DNA from 2 places in the Alishewanella sp. SMS8 genome. Region 1 is predicted to be linked to the other one. Evidence: riboswitches for the same ligand, from Rfam matches in the RefSeq annotation. Region 1 holds a riboswitch; the other holds the start of a gene.

Region 1 (7,587 bases):
AATAGTGAGCTAAATCGTCGGCGTAACCGGCGTGTCGAAATCTCGATCATGCAGGGCAAGCCTAAGGTGTCTGAACCGATCAGTTTTGAACCGGCAACGAATCCTTAAGTCAGCAAACGCCTAATCGCTTGATTAGGCGTTTTTGTTACGCTTAGTTATAATGCGCAACATTGTTAGCTAAATGCGCCCATCATGCTCGAATTTATTATTAAGTTGCATCCTGAAATCGCCATCAAAAGTAAGTCGGTGCGCAAGCGTCAAACGTTGCTGGTGGAGCAGAATCTCAGAACCTTACTAAAACATCTGCCGCATAAAGTGAAAGTCACCGGTTATTTTGATCATCTAACGGTCACTAGCCAATACGAGACAACCGCCTGGCGCCAAGAATTAATTACACGTTTAAAATGTATCCCCGGTATTGTTACCTTTGCTCAGATGCAAACGCGCCAGTTCACTGATTTAGCCGATCTTTTTCAGCAAGTTGCGGCGGTTTATCAGTCTCAAATTATGAATAAAAGCTTTTGTGTCAGGGTGAGACGCCAAGGTGAACATGCATTTAGTTCACTCGACGCTGAGCGTTATATTGGTGGCGGCTTAAACCAATTAGTAAATAGCGCGCGAGTGCGATTAAAGCAGCCTGACTTAGAGATTAAACTAGAGATTAAACAGCAGCAATTTTTACTGGTCACCGAAAGCTTCACAGGCATGGGCGGCTTACCGATCCCATCGCAATCGGATGCCTTGTCGTTGATCTCAGGCGGTTTTGATTCGGCTGTTGCGAGTTATCTAATGATCCGCAAGGGTTTACGTACCCATTATCTGTTCTTTAATTTAGGCGGTGCAGCTCATGAGAACGGTGTGCGCGAAATCGCCTTTTATCTATGGAAAACCTATGCAGCCTCGCATCGGGTGAAGTTTGTCAGTGTCGACTTTGCCCCCGTTGTGGCAGATATTTTGGAGCATGTGCCCACGGGTTTAATGGGTGTCGTTTTAAAACGCCTGATGATGCAGGTGGCCAGCGCTATGGCTGAAAAGCTTGGGATCTCGGCGGTGGTTACCGGTGAAAGTATTGGCCAGGTCGCGAGTCAAACTCTGGCTAACTTAGCCGTGATCGATCAAGCGAGCCCCAGCTTAGTTTTGCGGCCGCTTATTTATCATGACAAACAAGATATTGTGGATTTAGCAAGACAAATTGGTGTGGCCGAGTTGGCGGGAAGTATGCCGGAATATTGTGGCGTGATTTCACAAAATCCGACAGTGAATGCCATCCTCAGTGAAGTCATCACAGCCGAAGCACGGCTCGATCCGCGCAGGATAAATCAAGCCATTGAGCAAGCTAAAATCCTCGATATTCGGACCGTTGAATATCAAGCAGAACAACAAGCGGGTGTTATCGCTACCGAGGCGATATTACCGGCTAGCGCGATCGTGTTAGATATTCGCAGTCACGACGAAGTCGACGCGCGGCCACTGCAATTACAGCAGCATCAGGTACTGACCATTCCGTTTTACCGTTTAGCTACGGCATTTGCACAATTAGATCAGCAACAGCAATATTACTGTTATTGTGAACGTGGCGTGATGAGTCGTTTACAGGCTTTATTGCTGCAAGAGATGGGATTTAATAATGTTGCAGTGTATCGGCCTTAAGTATCTTGCAGCGCTTGCCATAGTGCTTGATTGGCCGGAACCGCTAGCTGATGTTTTGCCGCCGTGGCGACAATAAAGCCGGTGATCACGCTAAGCTCGGTGGGGCGGCCATGGTAATAATCTTGCTGCATTGATGAATAGTTATTGGCCGTCGCGGTGATCACTTGTTGCACTTGCGCAAAGGTTGCCGTAAACGGCAAATCAACTTGTTCAAGCGACGCCAGCTGACAGACTTCACTGACAATTTGCTGTAATTGAGGTTGATGCTCTGTCGCCGCTAAAGCACCATTTTTACAATTTAACACTGCAGTGAGCGGGTTAATAGCCGCATTAATCGCCAACTTTTGCCATAAAGCCGCTATGCTATTCTCGGTGACGGTTAACGGGCCTAAGGCCTGATTTAAAGCCGTGAAAACGGCTTTGCGATGTGCACTCGCGGCTTCATTCAGTGGGCTGAGCATACTTTTACCTTGGCCGGTATGGCGGATCTGCTCCGTTTGTCGTAAGGCACCATGGCTAGTCGTTAAAAACCAGATCCCTTGCTTAGCCCGTGCAAATTGCCGCAAAACCGCAAGGTCTGGCATACCATTATGCGAAACGACAATTTGGGCGTTGTCAGTGAGATGCGGTTGTAGTTGGGTTAAGGCTTCGGTAACGGCATAGGCTTTTACCGGTAAAAACAAGGCATGGATGGGGGAGACGGCCGCTTGAAAATGGCATTGTTGCTCGGTGTGATCTAGCGCCAAAAAGCGCACGCTTAACGATTTAGGTTGACGCAACCACAAACGCACGGGTGTATTGGCCTGTTGCCACCGGCAGGCAGCAAGCAGGCCAATAGCACCTTGGCCAACGACGGTCCAGTTTAACGCTTGCTGCGTGGTCGCCATAAATGCCACAGTTTACGCACAACAAAAAAGGTTAAAACCCCAGCCATATCGGCCACCCAATCCCAAAAATCGCCCGTGCGTCGCGTATAGTTTTCTTGTATCACTTCAATTAAGGCGCCATAGATTGCCATCAAAAGTAGGATTTTCCAAAACACTGCGCGAAAGCCTTTCCAAATTAAGCCACTGAGTACAAAGAAAATACCAAAATGGGCCACTTTATCGAGATTTTCAATTTTAAAAAAAGACAATTCGCCAGCAAGCTTGTGGCCGTTAATCTCGGCCATAAAGCCAAAAGTGGCTAACAGCAGACATAATAAAAACAAAAAGCGATAAAACGATTGCGGCACGTTCTTATCTCCGATAAATGGGGCTCGGATTGTAGCAGTTTTCTGGTTATAATCACCAGCATAGACCGAGATAGGAGAGCAAAATGCCCGCTTTTGATATAGTTTCTGAAGTTGACCAGCAAGAGGTACTAAATGCGGTTGATAATGCTAACCGTGAATTACAAACGCGTTTTGATTTTCGCGGCGTAAATGCTGAATTTACCCTCAAAGATAAACAAATTAACATGGTGGCTGAGGCAGAGTTTCAGTTACAGCAAATGCTCGAAATCTTTTTTGCCAAAGCGGTGAAACGCAATCTAGATGTGCGCTCTTTTAAAGAAGGCGATGTAGTGCACTCGGGTAAAACTTACAGTTTAGCCTTATCGCTGCGCCAAGGTATCGAAACGGATATGGCGAAAAAGTTGGTTAAATTAATTAAAGACAATAAGTTAAAAGTGCAAGCCGCTATTCAAGGCGATCAAGTGCGCGTTACTGGTAAAAAGCGCGATGATTTACAAGAAGCGATTGCGGCGGTGCGTGCAGCTGAATTAGAGCAAGCTTTTCAATTTACCAACTTTCGCGATTGATTTGCAGTTAAGACTTCTAGAAGTCTATTGACTTGGCGCTGATTCAGCGTAAACTTGCGGCGGCTCTTGATAGAGCCGCCGCTTTTTTAGGTGCTTGGTCGCTGCTTTTTAATGTCATCGACCAAGTTAAACGGGAATCTGGTGTAAAACCAGAGCTGCCCCCGCAACGGTAAGCAACTTAAAGTATTTCATCCGCCACTGTCGCAAGATGGGAAGGCGAAATACTCGCGTCAGCAGGTTGTTAGCCCGGAGACCGGCCTAAAAGTCCTTCAAACCAAAGAAATGTGCGGTGGGCACATTGCTGGAGTATCTATGTTTAAACCTTCTTGGGCGCTGCTGTTGTCAGCCGTCCCTGCTGCTGTATCCGCGACTGACGTGGTCGAACATATCAGTGTTTACGCTAATCGCACCCCTGTAGCCACTTCCGAAGTGTTAGCCAGTGTTTCTGTGCTAGATCGTGCAGATATTGAGGCTCGTCAAGCCAGTGATTTACCTGCTTTATTAGCGCAATTACCCGGTATTACTATTTCTCGTGACGGTGGCCGTGGCCAAAATAGCGGTTTGTATTTGCGTGGCGGGAATAATGGCCATACGCTCGTATTGATTGACGGCGTGCGCAGTGGCTCCGCCACCTTGGGTTATAAAACCTTATCGATGTTGCCCTTAGCGTTAATTGAACGAATAGAAGTGATCCGTGGCCCTCGAGCGGCATGGTATGGTGCTGACGCCTTAGCTGGAGTAATTGCTATTACCACTCGTCAAGCCAGCGGCGTGGAATTAACTGCGGATGTTGGCAGTTATGGGCAGGCTGGTGCTAGCATTAATGCCAGTCAACATCATGGTGATCTGACTTTGAGTGCTACTGCTGGGTATAGCCGGGCCGATGGTTTTAATGTGCGTAACGATTTAGATAACGATCGGGATGGTTACCAACAACGTTTTGCTAAACTGGTGGCAGCTTATCAAACCCGATTGGGTCTTTGGCGTGGTCAGGTGGATGTTAACTCCGGTTTTTATCAGTTTGATACGGCCTGGGGCAGTGAAGATCAAGCTGAAACGTTAAACCGCAGTTATTTGTTGGGCTGGGAACATCAGCAAGGATCATGGCAACATCAAGCACAATTCAGCCGAACGCTGGATGATGACACGACTTATGGACCTGTTTCGCAAAGCCCATATGTGACTGAACGCGATGAATTTAACTATCAAGCAGCCACCGCATTGACAGATAGCCTATCGGGTTTAGCGGGCGTGAACTGGTATCAAGAGAGCGTAGCACGCTCAGGCGTAGCCTATGTGCAGGATAATCGCCTTAATCGTGCCGCCTTCGCTGGTTTACAATTTGCTGCGCAAGGCTTGCGTTTAGACGGGGCAGCGCGCCGCGACCTTACTGACCAATACGGTGGTAACACGACCTGGCAATTAGCTGCAGGTGTTGATCTCAGTGATGCGATGCAGCTCAGACTGAGCCGGGGTTCGGCTTTTAAAGCGCCGACCTTTAACGACTTGTATTATCCTGGTAGTGCCAATCCCGATTTACAACCAGAAAAAACTTTGTCGAATGAAATTGCACTGAGTTATCAGTTAGCCGCTGCGACGTTGCAGTTAGCCTGGTTTAAGCAAGATGTTGATAATCTGATCCAGTTTGATTTTGCGACCTACACACCACAAAACATTGAACGTGCCAAAATTTCTGGCGTGGAACTCAGTGTTGATCTGCGTTGGGATTCTTTAGAGCAAACAATCAGTTATAGCTGGTTGGACACTGAAAATACCTTGACTGGGCAACGGTTAGCCCGCCGACCTGAGCACAATGTGAATTGGCGCTTGACGCAACAATGGCAGCAGTTATCGGGATTTGTGACGGCGGATTACCAAAGCGATACCTATCAAGGTGAGTATGCCAGTAGCCCATATCTAGGTGGCTTTACTGTGTTTGGTGTGGGCGGTAGCTTTGCATTATCCCCAGCTTTATCGTTAAGTGCTAAGGTGGATAACCTGTTTGATAAGCATTATCAAACCAGTTCGGGTTATGAAACTGCCGGCGTAAACTTTGGTTTAAGCCTGCAATATAAATTGCCTTAAACGCCTAGTGATTAAACGCTAAAGAAAAAAACCAGCGCTGCATTTGCTACCTAAGTTGTTATACTAGGCTGCAGTCAGCGCTGGATTTATTTTAGCAGGTGCTGAAATTGGCTGCGAAATTTCGACATTTTCGGTGAAATGACCCAATGACAGTAGCCTTGCTGTGGGTTTTGCAAATAATAACCTTGATGATAACTTTCTGCTGGATAAAACACACTGGCCGGGCTGATCTCAGTAACAATGGGTTGTTCAAATAGCTGTTGTTGTTCAAGCTCGCTTATTATCGCCGCGGCTTCGGCTGCTTGCTCCGCGTTATGGCTAAAAATAACGCTGCGGTACTGAGTGCCGACATCATTGCCTTGGCGGTTAAGTTGGGTAGGGTTATGTAAACTAAAAAACAGTTGGCATAGCTGTTTAAAACTGATCTGGCTATCGTCATAACTCACTTGTACCACTTCTGCGTGGCCGGTTTCACCGGTGCAGATGCTTTGATAATCAGGATTGAGGGTATGACCTCCCATGTAACCACTGATGGCCGCGTGTACACCGGAGACTTCATTTAACGCTGCTTCTAAACACCAAAAACAGCCTGCGCCGAACGTGGCAATCTGTGTACTCATCTCTTCTCCTTGCATCAACGGCTGATCGTGCCTGTCGACTCTTACGTAATGTAAAGCCTAATAGATTATAACACGCCGGAGTAATAATGACGTTGGCAGTAATTGGTGCCGGTATGGCTGGGTTAAGTTGTGCCTTTGCGCTGCAACAAGCGGGACAACAGGTTGCGGTATTCGATAAAGCGCGCGGCGCCGGTGGCCGCATGAGCAGTAAGCGCAGTGCCGAAGGCTATTTAGATCTCGGCGCCCAATATTTTACGGCGCGGCAACCCTTATTTCAGCAGCAAGTTGCACAGTGGTTAAAGCAAGGTGTGGTCAATCGTTGGTTAGCACCCATGTATCAATATCGTGCTGGGCAATTAGCAGCTTCCCCCGATGCTGAGCAACGCTTCATTGGTACGCCGGCGATGCACAGCCCACTACGCGCGATGGCCGACGCCCTAGAATGCCACTTTAACTGCCGTGTTAGCACCATAACAAATACGGCAGAGGGCTGGTTTATTCAAAACGAGCACGCGGAGCAGTTTGGGCCCTTTGCTCAGGTAATACTGGCGATCCCGCCGGCACAAGCTGCCACATTATTACCTCCGCCATTAGCGGTGACGTTACCCACCGATTTATTACAACCTTGCTGGGCCGTGAGTTTACAACTAAGTAAGGCTACGCAGCATGCCGCCGGTGGTATTTTTGTTAAGGATCAGGCATTGGGTGTCAGTTGGATCAGTCGGCAAAACAGTAAGCCCGGGCGCTCTGTGACTGAAAATTGGCTGGTGCATTTTACGCCTGAGTTTAGCCAACAGCATTTAGAGCAAGATACTGTTTTTTGGCAGCAACAAGCTCAGCATGCCTTAGGCGAAATTTTAGGCTTGGCTAATGACAGTATTTCAGTCACTAGTGCGTTATGTCATCGGTGGCTGTATGCCCAGCAACAGCAGATGCCAGATAGTAATTTCCAAGATGCAATAGCGCCGGGTTTATGGTTAGCGGGCGATTGGACACGTGGTGGTCGGGTTGAAAATGCCTGGCTAAGTGGTTATGAATTAGCTCAGAGGATCCAGCATGGTTGAACAATGGCTCATTATTGGTGCAAGCGGCGGTATTGGCCGTGCCTTTGTTGACCAGTTACTGGCACAAGGCAAGCAAGTGTCGGCAATCAGCCGACAACCGCTAACTGAAAAAGTAGCAAATCTGGCGTGGTATACACTGCCGCAGGCCGATGCGCCTGAGACGGCATCGGTATTGACGACTATTTTTAGTCAACCGGTTACGGCTATCGTGTTATGTCAAGGTTGGTTGCACGGCGATAGTATGCAGCCAGAGAAAACTATCCGGCAACTGAGCGCTCTAGCGATGCAGCAAAGTTTTCAGGTTAATATTATGAGTCCGGCACTGTATTTACAGGCTTTGTTTCCTTTTATCCAAAAACTGCCGAATA
Region 2 (7,587 bases), 430 kb from region 1:
TAACGCCAGGCTGGTTTGATAAAGGTTTAAAATGGCGCAGAGCCAATCGTGCTTATCTTGATAATGTGGTGATTCTCTGTCCTAGTCCGGCTTGGATCAGCAGCTTACCTCACGGCAAAATTCCTGATCGTAAAGACTTTAAACTCAACGAGGCACAGCGCATCCAAGCCTGGCAAACGGTGCTAAGTCGTTCACATGAACTCGCCGACGCCTTTGCCAGTGGCCACTATCAGTTAGAGCGGCTGTAACGTTCTTTTTAATTGACTTTTTGTTAGCCGAGGTTGTATTTTTGTCACCTTATCAGCAACAAAAAGGATGTTTCACAAATGGAGCGGCACAATGTTATCAACTAAATGGATAGTTTTAGGCGGCTGCTTGCTGCTTGGTAACCTGTTATCGGGTTGTACCGCGTTAGGGATGCTCGGTGATAGTCAGCTACGAAGCGACAACAGGCGCGTGGTGCAAGATCAACAAACAGGGCAAAGCAAAACCGTTGAGCCGCCTTTACTGTTAACTGAGCTGGGCATTGCGCTAGATAGTGCAGTGATTGAAGGCGTGAAAAAGCTCGGCAAAGACGAGCAGCCAAAAGAAATTTGCAAGCACAACGGTCACTTCAACGAATGCCGACCGCTCGGTAAGCAACGCTCAGATATTATCGACTGAGCCACGATAAGGTTCTAGCCCTTCGCACAAGGCCTGCATAGCATCGAGCATACGTGGGCCTGCTCGATACACCCAATCCGCATTTAAACTAACAAAAGCCTGATTTTTTACCGCAGGCAGGTTGGGATAGCGCTGCCAAAACGCTGCTGTTGCTGCCTGCTGTGGTTGAATAATTACCGTGGGTTGGCGGACTAATAACTGCTCTAACAACGGCTGCGGATAATCGCCTTTAGCATCAGCGAAAATGTTATCACTGGCACACTCACGTAATAGTTGCGCAGGCCAAGCCGAATTGGCGACCGTCGTTAACGGGGCCACCCCCATGGCATAAAACACCCTTGGCCGCGGTTTATGCGCATAGGCTTTACGCAACGTGGTTAAGCGTTGCTGAAACGCTGCCGCTTGTTGCTGACCTAACTGTGCATGCCCGAGTAAAGCACCGAGCTGCTTTAACTCCAGTGCAATATCATCAAGCGTGACTGGATCAGAATAAGCCACCTGAATACCAAATTGCTGCAAGCGTTCAAGATCCTGCGCCGGATTACCACTGCGCCAGGCCAGCACTAGATCCGGTTTTAACGCTAAAATAACCTCAATATTTAAGGCCGCAAAACTGTTCACCCGCGGCAATGCTAAGGCAGCTTCAGGATAATCACTGTAATCACTCACGGCAATTAATTGCTCGCCCGCCCCCACCGCATACACTAATTCCGTAATATGCGGCGCCAGACTGATCACCCGCTGCGGCGCGGCAGCAAGCGGCAAAGCGAGTAGTGTTAAAATAACCCCACTAAGCCAAAGCCGCGACATACGGTGTAATAATCGCATTTACCAATCCAAACCTTGTTGTGCTTTCACACCAGCGTCAAACGCATGTTTTACTGCTTGGATCTCGCTAACGGTATCGGCTAATTCCAAGATACGTCGATGGCAAGCGCGACCGGTTATCACCACATGTTGTTTAGCTGGGCGCTGCATCAGCGCTTTTTCAATGCGTTCTAGTGGTAAATAATGATAACTGAGCATGTAGGTAAGCTCGTCTAGTAACACCAAATCGAGCGTATCGTCGGCTAAAAAGCGCTCGGCATCTTGCCACACCCGCTCGGCCGCTTCGATATCTGCCGCTTTGTCTTGCGTATCCCAGGTAAAGCCCGTTGCCATCACTGAGAACTCAACACCATGTTGTTGCAGTAAATTACGTTCACCACAAGCCCAACTGCCTTTAATAAATTGCACCACTGCCGCATTTAGGCCATGGCCGACCGCACGAGCCACGGTGCCAAAACCGGCAGTTGATTTACCTTTGCCGTTGCCGGTTATGACTAACAACAAACCTTTTTCAATATTGGCTCGTGTTACGGCGGCATCAACGTACTCTTTTAAGCGTTGTTGCCGTGCCTGATGGCGTTGTTGTTTTAATTCATCTGCACTCATGCTATCCACCTTGTTGTAACTGTCGCCGTAAAATAATCAGAAAGAATACACTGCCAAGCACCGAGGTGATCACCCCTAATGGAATTTCTTGCATCGCTAACAGGCTACGCGCGGCATTATCCACCCACATCATAAAGATGGCCCCAAATAGCGCCGAGCCCAGCAATAATGGCACTGCGGTTACCCCCATAAAATAACGCACCATATGCGGCACCATTAAGCCCACAAAGGCGATACCACCACACTGCGCCACAATACAGGCAGTGACTAACGCGGTAAGCAGTAATAACACCAGCCGCAGACGCTGTGTATTCACGCCCAAGCTGCGGGCACTGTCGTCTGATAATAACAAGGCATCCAATTGCCGCCTGACCGCCAATGCCACCACCAGTAATAGCAGCACGGCGGGCGCAATTAATGCCACACTGTGCCAATCGGTTCGACTTAAGCTTCCCATCATCCAAAAAATAACCCGATTAGCGGCAAAAGGCTCAGCAAAATACAGAATAAAGCTGCTTATCGCGCTGAGCATAAATGACACCGCCACCCCAGCGAGTAAGGTCACTTCCATTTTTTGTAGCCTATTACCCATACAGGCAATAAACACCAACAGCACCGCAAGCAAAGCCCCTAAAAAGGCCGCCAACGCCATGCTGATCAGTTGATCGGGTAGCACAATACTGACAATGGTCGCCCCTAACCCAGCCCCAGCCATTAAACCAAATAAGTAAGGATCAGCCAGTGGATTACGACTGACGTTTTGTAAAACGGTACCGGCCACAGCCAAGCCTGCCCCCACTAACATGGCGACCAATAAACGAGGTAAACGAATTTGCCAGATAATCGTCTGGGTCAGCGGCTCGCTCACTGCTTGGCCAGTTAAAGCGAGCAGCAATTCACGCCAACTGATCGCGACACTGCCAATGTGCAAACTCAATAGTAAACTCAGTACCAATAAACCGCTTAACAGCCATAGCAAGGCTCGCTGACGGGGTTTTAACTGTTTTAGCATGGGCTTGGCACTCCGACTTTCGCGTGCGCGAGCTCAGGTATAAAGGTCACTTGCAACCAGCCATAATCGGCTTGAGATGATACCACGCAAGGCAAACCAAAAACCTGCTGTAATAATGCTGGGCGCAAAACGTCGTGTGGCGTACCATAGGCCCGCACCTTACCGTTTTCCAATAACAATAGCTTGTGGCAATAACGCGCGGCTAAATTCAGATCGTGCAAACAACAAATAATGGTTTTATTCAGCCCCTGTAGCAGTTGCAATACCTGATGTTGGTATTTCACATCTAAATGATTGGTCGGCTCATCCAATAATAAAATAGTCGCTTGCTGCACCAAAGCGCGTGCAATATAAAGTCGCTGTAATTCGCCCCCCGATAAAGTATCGGCGCGTAGTTGCGCTTTATCAGCCAAACCCACTTGCTGCAATGCTAACCTTACCTGCTGCAGGTCTTGGGCACTGGTGCCCTCATACCAGCGCTTATGTGGTAACAAGCCCATCGCCGCAACTTGCTCACAAAACAACCCCTGCGGTGCACTGCTGATTTGTGCCACGGTGGCAACTTGCCGTGCTAAAGCCTGTGCACTCTGCTGCTGCAACGGCTGGCCAGAAAGTAAAATTCGGCCACTATTCGGCGCATAACGGCCATTGAGTAGTTGTAATAAACTACTTTTACCCGCGCCATTTGGGCCGATAATACCGACGACTTCATTAGGGGAAATCGTCAACGTAATCTGGTCGAGCGCCAGCACAGAGCCTGAGCTACGCGAATTGGGATACGCTAAACAAAGCTGGTCTAGAGTATAAATGGCGGCTGTCAAAACGATATCCTGTAATTGCTCGCAGGCAGCATCCTACAGCCCGTTTGACACAGGTGGCAGGCCGCTACCGTGTTTTCCCGCACGGGGGCATTTTACACCAAGGCAGGTATCCTGACTGACTACGATGACCCATGTTTCGCCTTCCCGTTAAGTGGCCTTGAAACACAGCGTAGTTTACAGTTGCGGGTACAGTTCAGGGTTCGCACCTGATTCCCTATGTTAAGCTTTAAGCTCACCTTAGCGTTTAAGCGTTGCTTGTTATAAGATAGCAACGCTGGCTATTGTAGCAGTAAAAAGTTAAAGCAGATATCGGATTACTGCTTTGCTTTATTGTGCTCTACCGGTGAAATTTATTACGCATAGGGTTAACTTTTATCCTGCAATTTTAACGATAACTGCTAGGCTTAAGCTATTTATAAAATCTGAACGCTGCAAGCCTCAGGGCTAAACACCTGACATGGAGCAACCTATCACTATGACAAAAACACTCAACGTCTTGGCCATCTGCGGCAGTTTACGCGCTAAATCGACTAATCGGGGTATGTTGCTATGGGCACAAGCACACGCACCAAAAGGTATGAAAATCCACCTGGCCGACTTATTAGATGTGCCCTTTTATAACGCCGATTTAGCAGAGAAACCTGCTGCTGTCAGCCGGTTACTTAACGATTTCGCCCAAGCAGATGCATTAATTCTGGGCTGCCCAGAGTACAATTACTCACTGGCCCCCGCTTTAAAAAACGCGCTAGATTGGGCATCGCGTGAACCTGATAATTACCTATTACGTGGCAAGGCGGTGGCTATTATGGGAGCGGCAGGGGGCATGGGTAGCTCGCGCGCGCAATATCATTTACGTCAAGTCTGTGTATATCTCGATTTACACCCGTTAAATAAACCCGAAGTTTTTGCCAATGCGTTTAGCGGCGCTTTTGACAACGAAGGACATTTAATTGATAGTAAAATCCAAGAAAATATCAAACAGCAACTGCTCGCGTTGGCGGCATGGCAACAAAAACTGCAGCCGTAAACTTATAATACTTTGCAAGTTAGGGATATTTTTAGCGCTCTTGTAACGGAACGGGTAACACTATTCGCCTGACGTTGCTTTATTTACTCATAAATAGCTGAACCGCATCTCACAAGATGTGCAAACGCTAAGACTAAACGGATTGATCTGATGAAATGGCTGCTACTTTTTAGCGTAATGATCTGGAGTGTGTCGTACGCCGAAACGGCAGAGACATTGCCGTCAAAACTTCAATTTCGCGAAGCGCTAACCTCACCTGCAGCGCAATACAGCCAAGCTTTGTTGTCTGAAGCCTATCGGCGTTTAAATATTGATGCACACTTTATTGATATTCCGTTTGGCCGAAGTTTATTAGAGTCGAATAAAGGCAGCTTAGATGGTGAGCTAGCTAGGGTGCTGGATGTCACTAAGCATTACCCTAACCTCGTCGCAGTACCCTATGTGTTGTTTGATACCAAGGTTTATTTGTATATCAATCAGCAACGCTGTGCAAAATGTAGCCTAGACGACGTGCCAAGCTTGGCTTATGTCCGTGGCTCTTTGGTGCTGGAAGAAATCTTAAAAAAGCTGCCGCCTTCGCGCCAAGTGATTAGCTCTGGCAGTATCGAAAGTACCAAAAATTTATTTTTAACCGGCAAAGTCGATGCCGTGATTTTTGCGGCTTACCAGCTTAATGCACAAAGCGAATTCCCGATTAGCGAGCAATTTATTTTTAGCTTACCTGATTACCATTTACTGCATCGCGACCACAGCGCCTTATTACAGCCCTTGGCAAATATGCTGTTTCAATTAGAGCGTGAAGGCTTCACCGAAAATTTGCGTTTACATTTTGGTATTGCCGCCCCAAGCCGACAATTACAAACGGGGCAGCAACCCTTTGCTTACTATTAACCGCTGCATGATTCCATAACAAAGCCCCACAGAGCGGTCATACCGATCAGTTTAGTGTTAAGCATAACGCGGTTTGCTTAGCCAACACGCCATAAGTCTTTCTTGAGGATTCTTTGCGGCCATCCATGGCCTGCAACAGTTGATTTAGCGAAAACAGTGTTATGCTTAACTCACGCGCATTAGCTTAACGGAGCTTATGTTTAACGTGTATATTTATCTAACCACTGAAACACTTCGTTGTACCAACGCACTCTGTTATCCGGGTTTAAAATCCAGTGATTTTCATCTGGAAAGATCACCAACCGTGAATCAATGCCTTTACGTTGTAAATTAGTAAAAGCCCCTAAGCCTTGAGCATAAGGCACACGGAAATCTTTTAAGCCGTGGATCACCAACATCGGCGTTTGCCACTTTGCGGCATGCGCCGCCGGATTAAATTTTTGATAATCTGACTCAGCCTGCCAAGCTGGCCCGCCTAAATCAAACTCAGGAAACCACAGCTCTTCCGTACTGCCATAAAAACTCGGCATATCATACAAACCGGCATGGTTCACTAAGCATTTAAAGCCCTCTGGCCAGTTACCGGCAATCCAGTTCATCATATAACCGCCGTAGGAAGCCCCCAGAGCACAAGCACGCTCGCCATCAATCCAAGGCTGAGCTTGCACAATATACTCAAAGCCTTTTTGCAAATCGATTAAGGGCTTGCCACCCCAATCACGGCTAATCGCATCAGTAAAAGCTTGGCCATAACCGGTAGAGCCATGGAAATCGACCATGACCACAGCATAGCCTTTAGCCGCATACATTTGCGCATTCCAACGCTCGTTAAACATATTACCGAAGCTACCTTGTGGCCCACCGTGCACCAAAAAGGCCATCGGGTATTTTTTGCTTGGCTCAAAATTCCACGGCTTCACTAAATAGCCGTATACGGTGGCATCGTTTGCGCCTTTAAAGCTAAATTGCTCGTACTCACCAAATTGTACCTGCTCGCGCCAAGTGGCGTTAACATCGGTTAATTGTTGTAATTGCGAACCATCTGGCCCGGTTTGAAAAATCTCTGCTGGCATATTTAAGCGATGATTGGTAAACACAATTTTATCACTGGCAACCTGTAAGTTACCGGCATAGCCATCACCATACACTTTGACGACATCACCAAAGCTGGTGTTGATGGCATAAATGCTATATTGCCCAACATCTTGGGTTGTTACATAAATAGTACGATTATCTAAGCCAAACTGATAATCAGAAATCGAGCGGTCCCAGTTTGGTGCCACTTCTTTCTGCTCACCGGTCACCAGATCCAACAACATTAAACCAAAGCGATCGGCTTCAGCGCCGGGTTTTTTCATAGCCAAATAAGCCATAAAACGGCCATCGATGGAGAATTTTGGCTTTGCATCCCAAGCGGGGTTATTGGCGGTTAAATTAACTTTTTCACCACCGCTAATCGGTACCTGAAAAATATCGTAATTGGTATGCCAGGCTTGATCGACGGCAGGGATCTTGGCACTAAACACCAGTTGCTGATTATCAGGCGTGAAAGATACTTCACTGATCCCGGCAATATCGGTGTTCCAATCGGCCATCAGATTTTTCGCATCCGTTAATACCTTGTCACCAAGGGTAGCAACATGCAAATGCTCACGATACTGATCGCGCCAGTGATCCCAATGTCTAACCATAAGCTGGTCATAAGCCAAGGCACTGTCTTTTTTCTCGGCGTCTTTGGC

What was found. A riboswitch is a leader RNA that binds a small molecule or an ion and turns the genes downstream of it on or off. The one in region 1 is predicted to bind cobalamin.
Region 2: another riboswitch for cobalamin. It lies ahead of ORJ01_RS00885 (ABC transporter ATP-binding protein); the one in region 1 lies ahead of ORJ01_RS02720 (TonB-dependent receptor domain-containing protein).

Annotation. Positions count from the first base shown of each region.
Region 1 covers NZ_JAPJEA010000001.1:610,388-617,974, reverse strand. Annotated here, with positions in the region: gene ORJ01_RS02745 (flagellar motor protein MotB) at 1-108, shown strand, start outside; gene thiI (tRNA uracil 4-sulfurtransferase ThiI) at 193-1,650, shown strand; gene ORJ01_RS02735 (ketopantoate reductase family protein) at 1,647-2,537, opposite strand; gene ORJ01_RS02730 (VanZ family protein) at 2,513-2,884, opposite strand; gene ORJ01_RS02725 (YajQ family cyclic di-GMP-binding protein) at 2,968-3,450, shown strand; cobalamin riboswitch at 3,522-3,727, shown strand; gene ORJ01_RS02720 (TonB-dependent receptor domain-containing protein) at 3,763-5,535, shown strand; gene msrA (peptide-methionine (S)-S-oxide reductase MsrA) at 5,622-6,155, opposite strand; gene ORJ01_RS02710 (NAD(P)/FAD-dependent oxidoreductase) at 6,242-7,219, shown strand; gene ORJ01_RS02705 (SDR family NAD(P)-dependent oxidoreductase) at 7,212-7,587, shown strand, end outside.
Region 2 covers NZ_JAPJEA010000001.1:175,868-183,454, forward strand. Annotated here, with positions in the region: gene ORJ01_RS00860 (patatin-like phospholipase family protein) at 1-248, shown strand, start outside; gene ORJ01_RS00865 (hypothetical protein) at 340-663, shown strand; gene ORJ01_RS00870 (cobalamin-binding protein) at 646-1,491, opposite strand; gene cobO (cob(I)yrinic acid a,c-diamide adenosyltransferase) at 1,492-2,097, opposite strand; gene ORJ01_RS00880 (iron ABC transporter permease) at 2,099-3,109, opposite strand; gene ORJ01_RS00885 (ABC transporter ATP-binding protein) at 3,103-3,930, opposite strand; cobalamin riboswitch at 4,014-4,185, opposite strand; gene ORJ01_RS00890 (NADPH-dependent FMN reductase) at 4,406-4,957, shown strand; gene ORJ01_RS00895 (ABC transporter substrate-binding protein) at 5,108-5,848, shown strand; gene ORJ01_RS00900 (S9 family peptidase) at 6,049-7,587, opposite strand, start outside.